Regions from separate parts of the Cytobacillus mangrovibacter genome, predicted to be linked through region 1. Evidence: riboswitches for the same ligand, from Rfam matches in the RefSeq annotation. Region 1 holds a riboswitch; the other holds the start of a gene.
The links. A riboswitch is a leader RNA that binds a small molecule or an ion and turns the genes downstream of it on or off. The one in region 1 is predicted to bind glycine.
Positions count from the first base shown of each region.

Region 2: it holds a riboswitch for glycine, as region 1 does, so the genes downstream of both, ACFYKT_RS12785 (FbpB family small basic protein) here and gcvT (glycine cleavage system aminomethyltransferase GcvT) in region 1, are expected to answer to the same signal.

Region 1 is NZ_JBIACJ010000002.1:72,190-79,605, reverse strand. Features, by position in the region: gene gcvPB (aminomethyl-transferring glycine dehydrogenase subunit GcvPB) at 1-456, opposite strand, end outside; gene gcvPA (aminomethyl-transferring glycine dehydrogenase subunit GcvPA) at 449-1,795, opposite strand; gene gcvT (glycine cleavage system aminomethyltransferase GcvT) at 1,812-2,918, opposite strand; glycine riboswitch at 3,226-3,317, opposite strand; gene ACFYKT_RS03715 (DEAD/DEAH box helicase) at 3,522-5,219, shown strand; gene ACFYKT_RS03710 (YqhG family protein) at 5,188-5,982, shown strand; gene ACFYKT_RS03705 (YqzE family protein) at 6,043-6,228, opposite strand; gene ACFYKT_RS03700 (shikimate kinase) at 6,292-6,795, opposite strand; gene comGG (competence type IV pilus minor pilin ComGG) at 6,809-7,192, opposite strand; gene comGF (competence type IV pilus minor pilin ComGF) at 7,182-7,416, opposite strand, start outside.
Region 2 is NZ_JBIACJ010000006.1:165,744-173,159, reverse strand. Features, by position in the region: gene ACFYKT_RS12800 (hypothetical protein) at 1-193, shown strand, start outside; gene ACFYKT_RS12795 (GerAB/ArcD/ProY family transporter) at 210-1,337, shown strand; gene ACFYKT_RS12790 (TerC family protein) at 1,460-2,209, opposite strand; gene ACFYKT_RS12785 (FbpB family small basic protein) at 2,525-2,668, opposite strand; glycine riboswitch at 2,869-2,971, opposite strand; gene ptsP (phosphoenolpyruvate--protein phosphotransferase) at 3,394-5,115, opposite strand; gene ACFYKT_RS12775 (phosphocarrier protein HPr) at 5,112-5,381, opposite strand; gene ACFYKT_RS12770 (mannitol-1-phosphate 5-dehydrogenase) at 5,438-6,592, opposite strand; gene ACFYKT_RS12765 (PTS sugar transporter subunit IIA) at 6,594-7,025, opposite strand; gene ACFYKT_RS12760 (BglG family transcription antiterminator) at 7,048-7,416, opposite strand, start outside.

The DNA.
Region 1 (7,416 bases):
ACGAACCATCATTAGGGCTGTCCATTCACCATGAGCACCAGCAGCAGGCTGAAGAGTTACTTGATCCATACCAGTGATTTCGATTAAATGCTCCTGTAAATCATACATAAGCTCTAGCGCACCTTGAACAGAGCTTTCATCCTGTAATGGATGTAAATGGGCGAATCCTGGGTAACGTGCCACATTCTCATTGATTTTCGGATTGTATTTCATTGTACATGATCCAAGTGGATAGAATCCTGAGTCAACCCCATGGTTCCGGTTAGATAGAGCTGTGTAATGTCGCATAATATCAAGCTCTGACACTTCTGGAAGTCCCGGCTCCTCTTCTCTTAAATATCCCGCAGGAATCAGTTCATTGATATCAATTTCCGGTACATCCATTTCAGGGAGGCTATAACCGATGCGGCCGGGTTTTGTTATTTCAAAAATAAGTGCCTGATCATCCTTATGCATGGTAATCCCCCATTTCATTTACAAATGTATCAATTTCATCCTTTGTTCTTAATTCAGTTACCGCAACTAACATATGATTCTTTAAGTCTGAATAATCTCGGCCTAAGTCATAACCGCCGATCATTCCTTTTTCTAAAAGCTGTTGATTTACTTCTTTCACAGGCGTATTTAATTTCACAACAAATTCATTGAAGGAAGGACCTTCAAACACAATTTCAAAGCCTTTTTCTTTAAATGCTTGCTTCGCATAATGCGCTTTTTGAATATTGGAAAGGGCCATTTCTTTTACGCCTTTTTTGCCAAGTGCTGTCATTGCAACAGAGGCAGCTAGTGCATTTAATGCTTGGTTTGAACAAATATTTGATGTCGCTTTATCACGGCGAATATGCTGCTCACGTGCTTGAAGCGTTAATACAAATCCACGGCGTCCTTCTTCGTCAACCGTTTGACCGACAAGACGGCCAGGAACTTTTCTCATCAATTTATTTGTTACCGCAAAATAGCCACAGTGAGGACCACCAAAGCCAGTTGGAATACCGAATACTTGCGCATCACCAGCAACAATGTCCGCCCCTAATTTACCTGGAGGTGTTAATGCTCCAAGAGAAAGTGGGTTACTTGAAACTACAAACATTGATTTCCCAGCATGAATGATCTCTTCAAGCTCTTTTAACGGTTCGATTCTTCCAAAAAAGTTTGGATATTGAACAATGACAGCTGCGATTTCATCATTGATCATCTCTTTTAATGCATCAACATCCGTCACTCCATCTTTATGTGGAATTTCAATGACTTCAATGTATTGACCTTTTGCATAGGTTTTCACTACTTCTTTTGATTCTGGATGAACGGCACTTGAAATCAGCACTTTCTTCCGACGTGTGTGCCCTGCACTAAGCATTGCCGCTTCAGCTAAAGCCGTTCCACCATCATACATGGATGAGTTTGCAACATCCATTCCCGTTAATTCACAGATCATTGACTGAAATTCAAAAATGGCTTGAAGCTCTCCTTGTGAAATTTCAGGCTGATACGGTGTATACGCTGTGTAAAATTCAGAACGAGACAATACATGGTCAACAATCACAGGCATATAATGATCATAGACACCTGCACCTAGAAAAGAAGTATGGCTTCTAAGATCAGCATTTTTTTGAGCCATAAGCGTTAGTTCTTTCATTAATGCCGTTTCTGTTTTGGCAGGCTTAATATTGTATTCCCCTTTAAACCTTACGCGTTCAGGAATATCACTAAATAGTTCATCAATTGCGTTTACACCGATTGTTTCGAGCATTTCTTTCTTATCTGTCTCTGTCATCGGTAAATAGCGATGTTTCATATTGTTGTCTCCTCTCCTATTTTTTCTCTCTTTTATAGAAAGGCGTAGCCGCCACGACTGCTTTCAGGCGCTTTCCGCGAATTTCAACTTCCACTTCAGAACCCAACTCTGTATGTTCTGTTTTCAGCAAAGCAAGACCGATGCTTTTCTTTAATGTTGGTGATTGTGTACCAGTTGTTACCTCACCAATCAGCTCTTCCCCTTTATAGATAGGGTAGCCATGACGAGGAATCCCACGGTCAATCATTTCAATCCCTGCTAGTTTTCTTGTTAATCCATTCTCTTTTTGAGCAGTAAGTGCCTCTTTACCAATAAAGTCTGCTTCTTTTTTCACTTTTACAGCAAAGCCAATCCCTGCTTCAAGAGGAGAAATTTCAGGAGATAATTCTTGTCCATATAGTGCAAGATTAGCTTCAAAGCGCAATGTATCACGAGCACCTAGTCCACAAGGGATAACGCCTTCTTCTTTTCCTGCTTCTAAAATATCCTTCCAGATTTCGACAACGTCTTTAGCATCACAATAGATTTCAAAGCCGTCTTCACCTGTGTAGCCAGTTCTAGAAATAAGCGCTTTCTTCCCATTTAAATCAACATTCTCTTGAAATTTAAAGAAACCGATCTCTGATAGATTCATTTCTCCTGCAAGCTTTTGCAGTACTTCTTCAGCTAATGGACCTTGGATAGCCACTTGAGCCGTTTCATCGGAAAGATTTGTAAGCTCCACATTTCCTTCTAAGTGATCTTCAAGCCATTTGAGATCCTTTTCAATATTTGAAGCATTAACAACAAGTAAATAATGATTATCTTCTAATTTATAAACGAGCAAATCGTCAACAGTTCCGCCATTCTCATAACACATGGCTGTATATTGTGCTGCTGAATCTTTCAATTTAGAGATGTCATTTGTCATCATTTTTTGAAGGTATGAAAGGCTGTCAGTTCCCTTTACTTCAATTTCACCCATATGGGATACATCAAACAAACCAGCTTTTGTTCGAACTGCTTCATGCTCTTCTTTAATGCTTGAGAACTGAACAGGCAGATCCCAGCCTCCAAAGTCGATTGTCTTCGCACCATATTCTTTATAAACATCAAATAATGGTGTTCGTTTTAACTGTGACATTTACTCGTCCTCCTTTTAATCCTTTTGAAAAGTTTGAATATTCACCATTAATCCATAAAAAAGGACAGAGAATCCCCTCAAACGTTGAGAAGATCTCTGTCCTTGCACCTGAAAGTTTACCGAATAAACGGTTTTCCCCTTTGGTGGATCTTCATATAAGAAAAGCGTAAGCGCCTTGCTCACCCCCGACAAGCACAAGACGAGCCTCACTGAAAGGTGTTCTTTACCTTTCTGGGAGGCTTGGCTTGTGACCTCGAGGGGGTAGGCGCTGAAGCTAGACAAAAAAGAAGATCACTCTCCAGAGCTACGTCCAACAAGGGTTCTTTTGCCTGAGAGATTCACAATATATATTGCTTGCTCCTTCGGCGCTACAAATGTAGTCTCTCCCCTTGCTTTCATCCGCATTTATAAAATTTTCCAAATTGGTTCATACTAAACGCAAATACAAACGAAAACGAAACGGAAAATAAAAGTAAACAATATTATTTCGATTAACTAATTAAAGTGGCAAATTTCAAAACTTTCAAAGCTAACTTTATCCTACCATTAGAACCAATTTTGAGCAATGGGGAATATTTTCACGTTTTAAAGGAGATGTAAGAGATGACGGTGCAGATTACTTTTGATTCCACTTGGCAAGATGAATTTCTACATAGAATTGATGAAGATGGTCCGTGGGGAAGCTGGGAACTTTATAAATTAGCCTTGGAAGTAGAGAATCATACGATCATTCCTGAGTTTGAGGGATTGCAAGCGCCAAAGCATTTATCAAGTCTTACTCCCTTGCCCCATCAGCTTGAAGTGGCCAAACAGGTTGTTGAAAATATGAATGGAAAAGCTATTCTTGCCGATGAAGTGGGACTAGGAAAAACCATTGAAGCCGGATTGATTTTAAAGGAATATATGATCAGAGGGCTAGTAAAAAAGGTCTTAATTCTTGTTCCTGCCTCACTTGTTACTCAATGGTCTATCGAATTAAATACGAAATTCTTTATTCCTGCTATCACTCAGCGAAAAAGCTATGTTTGGGAACAATGCGATATTGTTGTTTCTTCCATTGATACAGCTAAGCGGCATCCCCATAAAGAGATTATCTATAAACAAGACTATGACTTAGTCATCATTGATGAAGCTCACAAACTAAAAAATAATAAAACGAAAAACTATGAGTTTGTTCAAAATTTAAAAAAGAAATTCTGTTTACTATTGACGGCTACTCCCATTCAAAACCGAATCAGTGAAATCTTTAACTTAGTCTCTTTATTGAAGCCAGGTCATTTAGGGAATGAAACAGATTTCTATCAAAAATATCATAAAGACGCCCGATCCGTAGAAGATGATGAATACTTAAAAGAACTTGTCAATAAAGTGATGATTCGAAACCGAAGGGCAGACACAGGAATTGAATGGACGAAGCGGAGAGTCGAAACATTGCCTATTGAATTTTCTAAAGAAGAAAGGGAGCTTTATGAAGCAGTCACTAATCTTCGTGGGGAAGAGGGCTGGGTCGGCTCAAGCCAATTTTCACTTATGACTCTTCAACGGGAAGCATGCAGCAGCAGGGAAGCAGTTTTTTTCACATTAAAAAATATGCTGCAAAGGAAAGAAGAACCTACAAAAGCATTCCAGGATCAAATTCAATATTTAATTTCTAAAGTAGAAGCTGTTCAAACCAATTCGAAAGCAGAAAAAGCACTTGAATTAATTCAGCAAATTAATGATAAAGTGATTATTTTCACCGAATACCGTGCGACCCAAATGTATTTACAATGGTTTCTTAAGCAATATGGAATTACATCTGTTCCATTTAGAGGAGGATTCAAACGAGGAAAAAAAGACTGGATGAGAGAACTCTTCCAAAAAAATGCCCAAGTTCTTATCGCTACTGAAGCAGGCGGTGAGGGAATTAATCTTCAGTTTTGCAATCATATTATCAATTTTGACTTGCCTTGGAATCCGATGAGACTCGAACAAAGAATTGGACGTATTCATCGGCTAGGACAAGAGAAAGATGTAATCATCTATAATTTTGCCACAAAGGATACCGTCGAAGAGCATGTTTTGAAGCTATTGTATGAAAAAATTCATCTCTTTGAAAAAGTGATTGGGGACTTGGATGATATTCTTACTAAACTTGACTTCGGAAATATTGACGACCATCTTACTGACATCTTTGGAAAATCTGCTTCTGAAGGGGAAATGCGAATCAAAATGGATAATTTAACCGCAATGATTCAATTTGCAGAAGAAATGAGAGAGGGTGAAATCAATGCAGCAACAGGAAATTCATCATTTTCTTGAGCGGTATTTCCATGCGAATAATTGCAGCATTACCGAATCAGGTCCAGGCTATATGATTGTGCAGCTAACGATCGAACTCGATAAGAAGCTTATGAACCGCCCTTTTTACTGGCATTATTTAGAGAAAACAGGCGGGGTCCCTAATCCAATGCAGCTAACATTGATTACAGATCCTCTAGCTGCACCGAAAAATTTAAAAGGAGAGGTTCTTCACTTCGGTTCCCCCCGATTGCATCAAATTTTCGAATCAACTAGGGAACTAGCAGGCTATATCCGCTTATATGAAAAGCAGAAGAACACAGTAGGCAAGCAAACCCCTTTGCATCCATGGCTTGGTTTAAATGTGCGCATATCCTACCAGTGTGATCGCAAAAGAGATATATTTCGATCGATTGGATTACAATTACTTAATGGGCAAATGTTAGATGGATTCCATGATAAACTATTGAAATTAGAGCTCACACCCAAAATTCCTGATTATTCATTTACCCTATCTCCACTAATCATGCCAAAGAGCGGGATTTTACGAATACAGCACTTCTTTCAGAATGAAATTAAAAAAGAGGATCATCAATGGGCCGATGAAGCAATCAAACGCTGGCAGAAGGATTTACATTTACTTGAGCACTTCTATGAAGAAGCAGAAGAAAAGGAAGAAAGCTACGAAATTGAAAAAATCGCTTTGAAGGAGCAATACGAACCTAAAATTAATATCTCGATTGTAAACGGCGGCTTATTTTATTTAACAGCACAGGCGATTTAAGAACAATCAGCAATTCCAAGAAATAAGAAAGGAAACTAGTCCCTAAAGACCAGTTTCCTCTTATTTCCTGTCCTTTTTCTTAACCATTGCAGCTAAAGCATACGGAATAACCCCAAACCATTTAAATAAAAAAGGTTCTCTTCTATCCTTTTTCTCTAATCGATATTTTTTTCGTTCATCTTTAGGCTGGTCAATATACTTTACTACCGTTTGCGTAATATATTTCACGTAATCATTTGAATTCATATTTTGCACCTGCACTTAACTAATGGCTATTTTCAAAAATGCTGTTAGTTCAAGTATGTCCTTTTACGACAAATTTAAACAGATGCTAATCTCTTTTACAATCTCATTAATTTCTTTCCCCGTTGTATCAATAAGATAATCAGCAGCCTCTTTATATATTGGCAGCCTTTCACCATACAGCTCTACAATCTTCTCTTTTTTATCTCCTTTTAGCAGTGGCCGCGACTCATCTTGTTCAAGTCTTTTGACAATTTCATCTTCGTCCGCATAAAGGAAAATAACGACTCCATTGTTATTTAGAAATATCCTATTTTCATGCTTGCATACAATTCCACCGCCTGTTGTAACAACTGCATTCTCCGTAGGGATTTCCTGTAATATCTTTGTTTCCAATTCCCGAAAATAGGCTTCATTATGCTGCTCAAATATAGCGTTAATTGTAAGCTGTTCTTTCCTTTCAATGACTTCATCTGTATCAAAAACAGGGACACTCATATATCTTCCAAGTGCTTTTCCAACTGTCGTTTTCCCTGCTCCCATAAATCCAATTAAATAGATTGTTTTCATACTTAGGCCTCACTCAGTTTTTTTCATTCCATTTTATCATTTTCCCAAGCTCTCTGTCATAGTAACCTGTACCTGTTATATTTGGCCGATTGCTCATAGTTAAAAGAAATGTTACCCGGTAAAGACTATCGGTAACCTTTGCCGTACTATATTGAACCTCCCCATCTAAAAACGTATAAACCCCTGATAAAAGTTCATTACTGTCTTCTATCAAATGCGCCTCTGTCCATTTCATCGCACTCAAAAAATAATATTCTTGTTTTAGGAGGATCTCTGATTCCTTTATCAATCTTTTTTCTGAAACATATGATTCAAGTTGAATGGAAAGGACAATCGCGATTAATAAAAGGATACAAAAGGTGAGCGGATACGAAAACCCCTTTTCATTATGGATCATGGTACTCTTCCTCCAAATTGAGAAATGAATAAAAAGATGCGGTGTGCTCTTGATTAAATAAATCATTTACTGTTAGTCTCATCCCATCTTTTAATGGTTCAAAACGGATGGACTTTACTTGCTGCAGCACAATCTCATGACCTTTGTCATCTAATCTCCTTCTAATATTCGACCCATGCTTATCAAATTGAATCTTTTGTCCAATCTTTATTAAAATAATCCTA
Region 2 (7,416 bases), on a different contig from region 1:
TTTAGCCATTTCTTATTTTCAAATTCGCCAATTAATAAAAGATAAAATGAAGCGTGAGATATGGATATATTCAATCATTATGCTAGTTGTTACTGGGATTACAATTGCAATGATTTATAAAATCCCTATCCCTAATCCATTGAATTTAATTGCATTCATACTGAAACCGTTGACCAAAATCATCTCACTATAACAAGGCGGCAAGGGGGTTGGCTAAATTGATTGAAAAAGGAAGGATTAGTCCACTTCAATTAAGTATATTAGTATTTATATTTACTATAGGCACCACGGTTCTAGCCATTCCTTCTGTTATGACAGCTAGAGCAAACCAAGATGCATGGCTATCCTCCCTTATTGGTATTCTTCTATGTGTGTTCCTTGCTGCCTTCTTTGCCCTTTGTGCAAAACCCATCGGAAGAGAAACGTATATACAATACCTTGAAAGAGTGTATGGCAAAGTAATTGGGAAAATAATCGGTGTTACATATGTTTTCTTCGGCTTTATTGGAACAAGCACACTTCTTTTCCAATTCGGCAACTTTGTCACAACCCAAATGTTAGTCGAAACGCCAATAGAAATCATAAATCTCATGCTTGTCCTGCTCATTATTGCGAGTCTTCGAGCAGGACTTGAAGTACTAGCACGAACAAGTGAACTTCTGTTTCCATGGTTTATGTTTCTATTTATTGCTTTAGTCATTCTATTACTTCCTCAAATTGAGCTCGATCGTATCAGTCCGTTATATGAAGCAAAAATTAATGATCACCTTTCAGCTGCACTGGACTTTGTCTCATTCGCAGGATTTCCTTTAGTTGTTTTTTTGATGTTTTATCCTGGAAACATCAATCGTCCAGACAAAGTAAAATGGAATTTAATTTTAGGAACATTTTTCGGGGCATTAGTTGTAGGGGTTTTTGTGTTTTTATGTATTTTAGTTCTAGGGTCTGCTGCCACTGCACGGCAGATCTATCCTAGTTATGTACTCGCGAAAACAGTTAGTGTGTTTGATATTATTGAAAGAATTGAAGCAGCGATGGCTAGCATGTGGATACTTTCCATCTTCTTTAAAACAGCTATCTATTTCTACGCCTGTGTTGTTGGCCTTGCAGAAATATTAGAAGTTAAAAATTATCGATTTCTAGCCCTGCCAATCGGAATTCTTACATTTTTATTTTCTATGGTTGTCTATCCAAATGTTGCATTCATGAGCCATTGGGATAATACATATTGGGTCGTTTATTCTATGATTATGGGATTTTTCATCCCACTTTTCACTTTAATTCTTCATAAAATTAAAAGCCTTGCTAAACCAGAGAGTATAAGCAATGACACGTAAACCCGCTGCAGTTTCATTTAATTGATCAAACGTTTGATTAAGAGTCTTATCCTCATTAATCAAACGCTTGATTACTGCTATATTTACAATCTTCTACCTTTAAAGAACCAGCTCTTCTTAGCTTATTTAGTTATCTCTTCATTCTTCTTTGATAATAGAAAGCCTCCCAAAGCAATCAATAAAAGAACACAATAGAATGTAATTTTCCATTCAGGTGATTTGGCAAACCCTTCAGGCAATACTGCTAAAGCAGGGTGAGAAAGTGTATAAACTGATAGTTTCACCCCTACCCAACCAACAATGAGGAACGCGGCAATTTCCAAACCTGGCTTAGATTGCAGTAGTTTAACAAAGAAGTTTGCTGCATAACGCATAATGATTAAACCAACGAAGCCTCCAGCAAAAATCACTAGGAATTTCCCACCATCAAGCCCACCGATGTTCGGCAATCCTGTATCTGGAAGTGCGATCGCTAATGCAACTGCCGCAAGAATGGAGTCGACCGCAAAAGCTATATCTGCAAGCTCTACTTTAAAAACTGTTGCCCATAAACCAGTTTTTCCTTTTGCCTTTTCCTTCCCCTTAACTAGGATTTTTCTAAAGATATGATTGAGGGCAATAAATAAAAGATATAAGGCACCAATTGCTTGAACCTGCCAAACATCAACAAGAAAAGATATGACAAATAAAGACCCGAAACGAAAAACAAATGCACCAGCTAGACCATAAAATAATGCTTTCCTTCTCTCTTCTTCTGGAAGATGCTTGACCATTATGGCCAAAACCAATGCATTATCTGCTGCCAAAAGCCCTTCTAGTGCGATTAATAATAATAATACTCCGCCGTATTCTAGTAAAATTGTCCATTCCATTTTTTCATCCCCCTTAATTAGTATGATAAAGGCTTCTTTTGTCAGACATGAAAAAAAACCTCTACCATTGGTGGTAAAGGCCATAGAAACAAATAAAGACCCTTACCCAAAATAGGTAAAGGTCTTGCTAACAACGAAAATGTTGCCATCAAAGCCGGGAGTTATTCACTCCGAAGTGACGACTTTGCTGTAAAAGCTACTCCCCTTTAGGAGTTACTATTCGATTAATTACTTTTATTATAATCAAATTTTTATCAAGCTGTCAATTCATAATCTGAATCACAGCAAATTAAAATTGAGACCACTCATTATTTTCTATATTGCCTTTGCTTCCTTTTTTCTTTTCAAATATTTATCATCAATCCGCTTTTCAATTTTCTCAAGCTGATCCTGGTCCTTTAGAAGCTCTTCTTTGTTCTTTCTAATTAGATTGGATAAAGTAACTCTTTTTCTAGTCATTTTCATTTCCTCCCTCATACTAATATACGTTAAGAAATTTCTGTCATACTATACTCATTTCCTATGAAAAAAAGGACAGGAAAAGGTGTAGTTATTTCTACCCTTCCCTGTCCTTTTACCTGAGAGTTTAAGCCCAAATATTTGCTATAAATGGGTCCCCTTGGGTGTCGTATTCATTCATACGAGTTCTCCAGAGATGCGTCCTATTTGTGGTTCTTTCTACCTGAGAGATTTGTTCCAAGGGTCTTTTCGGAACTTGCCCCTTCGGTGGCCTGTCGCATTGCACTCTCCCACAAAAGTCATTCGCTATTATTAAATTTTTATTATTTTCGTTATTTTTAGAATAATAAATATTAGCTGAAATGTCAAGTTATATCTATCTGTTTTTTTATATTAAAATAATAATATAAGGCTTTTTTCGCAAGTATTGCTAAATTAAGTTGTAGTAGGGTAAAGGTTGATTTCCGCTCCAGGTACTCCCTTTCCGCGGGGTGGGCGCTGAGCCTCCTCGGCGCGAGCGCCTGTGGGGTCTCAGCTGTCCCACTACTCCCGCAGGAGTCTCGTACCTTCCGCTCCAATCAACCAACTTTTTTAGAAACAGTTTTCACAAAAAACATATTTGAAAGAACAACAATCTTTATAGGAAAGAGTCTAATATAAACAAAAATTGACTATTTAAATAAGGTACCATCATCAATAGAAATTGAATAATGGTACCTTTCATTTCATTGAATTTCTACGGTTTCTTTTACAAATTGCTTCACTTGTTCAGAAGTTTGCATGCTAAGGGCCTGATTAGCCAGATTAACCATATCGCTTTGGCTTAATTGGTTAATTTGTCGTCTTGCTTTTAGCATGGATGGGGCACTCATTGAAAATTCATCTAAGCCTAGGCCAAGCAGCAGCGGAATAGCAATCGGGTCTCCTGCCATTTCCCCACACATGCCTGCCCATTTTCCATTTGCATGTGCCGCGTCTATGACCATTTTCACCAATCTAAGTATTGCTGGATTATATGGCTGATATAAATAAGAAACTCTTTCATTCATCCGATCTGCAGCCATTGTATATTGTATTAAATCATTTGTTCCAATACTAAAGAAATCAACTTCACGGGCAAATTGGTCTGCAAGAATAGCTGTCGAAGGAATCTCAACCATAATTCCTATTTCGATGCTGTTTGATACAGTAACTCCTTGTTCCTGAAGTGAGCTTTTTTCCTCAAGCAGAATTTGCTTGGCTTCAAGGAATTCCTCTAAAGTAGCAATCATTGGGAACATTATTTTGAGATTGCCGAAGCTGCTTGCTCGCAGTAAAGCACGAAGCTGAATTCGGAAGATTTCTTGCTCTTCTAAACAGAGTCGGATGGCACGGAAACCGAGAAATGGATTCATCTCTTCAGGCAGCGATAAATAAGGAAGCTGCTTATCTCCGCCTATATCTAATGTTCTCACTACTACCGGCTTGTTTCCCATCTTCTCTAGCACTTGTTTGTATGCCTGGAATTGTTCTTCCTCAGTCGGGAGTGACTCCCTTTCCATATAAAGAAATTCTGTACGGTAGAGCCCTACTCCTTCTCCTCCATTCTCAAGAACGATTTCTGCTTCTTGAGGGGTTCCAATATTGGAGGCTACTTCTACTCGCTTGCCATCTAATGTAATCGTTGATTCATTTTTAAGCAAAGCTAATTCTTTCTTTTGGGCTTCTAGTTGAATTTGTCTTTGTTCATACTCTTCAATTATCTCTTTAGCAGGATTAATATAAACTTCACCTTTATCCCCGTCCATAATAATGAAATCATTATTTGTTATCGTGGATGTCGCACTTTTCGTCCCTACAACAGCAGGGATTTCCATTGAACGGGCCATAATAGCAGAATGGGATGTACGCCCACCCATATCCGTTATAAATCCTTTTATATAATCTCGATTTAATTGAGCCGTATCAGATGGTACTAAGTCCTTTGAGATAATAATGACTTCTTCATTAATAGCTCCTATATTGGGAATTGAAACATTTAGAAGCTTTGCGAGCACACGCTTTGTAACGTCACGAATATCTGCCGCACGCTCACGCATGTATTCATTATCCATCTGTTCAAACATGGCAACCAATGAATCTGCCGTTTCTTGCAAGGCATACTCAGCGTTTACTGTCTCATTTCTTACTTTTCCTTCAATCGTACCGACTAACTCAGGATCACTTAATACTAATAGGTGAGCGTCGAAAATGGCTGCATTCTCATCTCCCTGCTGGGCTGCGGTACGGTCCCGAATTTGTTCAAGTTCTTGTTTAGATGCCTTAATGGAATCATGAAATCTCGCCATTTCATCGTCAACATTAGTAATCGTTTTTTTCGTCACAGTCAATTCGGGCTCAGTCATTAAATAGGCTTTGCCAATCGCAACACCGCTTGAAGCGGCAATACCAGTTAAAGTATTCGTCATGATTCGATTATCCCTTCCGTTTTAAGGAAATTTTCAAGAGCAAGCAATGCTTCTACTTCATCCTCTCCTTCAGTATAGATGGAAAATGATCCACCCTTTACAATACCTAGCGACATAACGCCAAGAATTGATTTCAAGTTTACCTTTTTCTCCTTATACTCAATAAGTATCTCAGAAGAGAATTTAGAAGCTACCTGTACTAGCCCAGTTGCTGGTCGTGCATGAATGCCAGCTTCTGCAATAACTGCAAATGCATTTGTTTTCAAAACCATCGACTCCTTATACTGCTAATCGAATGAAGCTACACTGTCATTCGATTGAATTATTTTTTTGCCATTTGTTTATATTGACGGTTCACTTCTTCAAATAGATCTGTTCCAGCCTGTAAGCCAGTATACAATTCAATGGCATGTTCAATCCCTTTTTGTTGAATCACTTCTTGAATTTCCTTTGCATCTGGATCTTCAACGTAATTATAAGATAGGGCTGCAGCTATTCCTTTAGCTAAATTAACCGGGACCTCTCCAAACATTTCCACATATTGTGTCGCAGGACGTACGAGTCGGTCATTATTTTTAAGTTTCCGAATAGGTGAGCGTCCAACTCTTGTCGTATCATCAGAAATAAACGGGTTGGCAAAACGATTAATGATCTTTTGGACATACTCACTATGTGCTTGCACATCAAACCCATATTTCGAAGTAAGATACCTACTCGTTTCCTGTAAGACATTTTCAATTACTTCTTTTATTTCTTTATTCTCAAGTGCTTGAGCCATGCTTCGAATTCCAGCTAAATAACCAAAATAAGCAACTACTGCATGACCTGTATTTACTGTAAACAGTTTTCTTTCAATATAAGGCTGCAAATCCGGAACATATGTAATTCCATTAATAGGAGGCTTCTCCCCTTTAATCCCTGACTCGTCTACAATCCATTCATAGAATGGTTCGACCGTAACCATTAATTTATCTTCATTTGTTTGATTAGGAACAATCCGATCAACTGCCGCATTAGGAAAACTAAACTGCTTATCAAATCGAATCTTTTCGCCTTCATTTAAAAGCTCATATACTTTTTCTTTTAGAAGAGTGCTGCCATTAATCATGTTTTCACATGCAATTATCGTTAATTCTTTATCAGATTGTGTTATCCGCTTTCTCAACCCGTTTGCAATCAATCCTGCAATTAAGGGAAGTACGTTCGGCCCAACCGCTGCTGTGACAAGATCTGCGCTAGCAATGACTTCTTCTACAAGGCTGGGATCTTTACTACTGTTAATTGCATGTACATTTTCTACAAGTGTTTGTTCATGTTCCGCATTTGCCAATTGAACGGTATATTGTCTTTTTTCATTCAGCAAATCAACTAGCTCACTATTCACATCTACAAAACAAGTTTCATACCCTGATTGATACAGCAAGCTTCCTATAAAACCTCTCCCAATATTGCCGGCCCCAAAATGAACAGCTTTCATCTTAATTGACTCCTTCAAAAAATGAGAGCACATCTTCTTTTGAAGTAGCTCGCACAATTTCTTCTACATTCTCTACCTCTGAGACGACAATGGCAATTTGTGATAATATATCTAAATGTTCATTGCCTTTTCCCGCTATTCCAAATATCAGTTTCACAATATTGCCACCGCCGAAGTCGACGCCATCTGGCACTTGAATGATGGAGATTCCGGATTCTTTCACTTCTTTTTTTGCATCATCTGTTCCATGTGGAATAGCAACAAAATTCCCCATAAAGGTAGAAGTCATTTCTTCTCGCTCTAGCATTTTTGCCTTGTATTCTGGCTGCACATATCCTCTGTCAACAAGTATTTGCCCCGCTAACTGGATTGCCTCTTCCTTAGATGCAAGTTCTTGATTTAACATGATGTTTTCTACAGATAAAATTGGCAATACCATAATAAAAACGCCTCCATTAGTTTAATTTTCCTGAGATAAAATGTTCGAATTTCTTTGCTAGATGGGAGTGAATGGGTCCCTCCCCTTCTGTCTCGAATAAATTTATGCTATTTGCATTTTCAATAATCATTGTACTAATTAGACTAAGCACTTCCAAACCTGGTGCATGATAAGGCTTTGGGGACAACAATAATAATAATGTATGCACATCCATGTGACTTCCATCCATTCCTATCATTACAACAGGCTGCTCCAGTTTATACATGGTGAACGAAGGCTCACATACATCTTCACTGCTTGTATGATATAAAGCCAGTTTCGTTCCTGGTATACCTATGCCACCGATAGCCTCCCTAGCGAAAAGAGCTTCTGAAACACGTTTTGC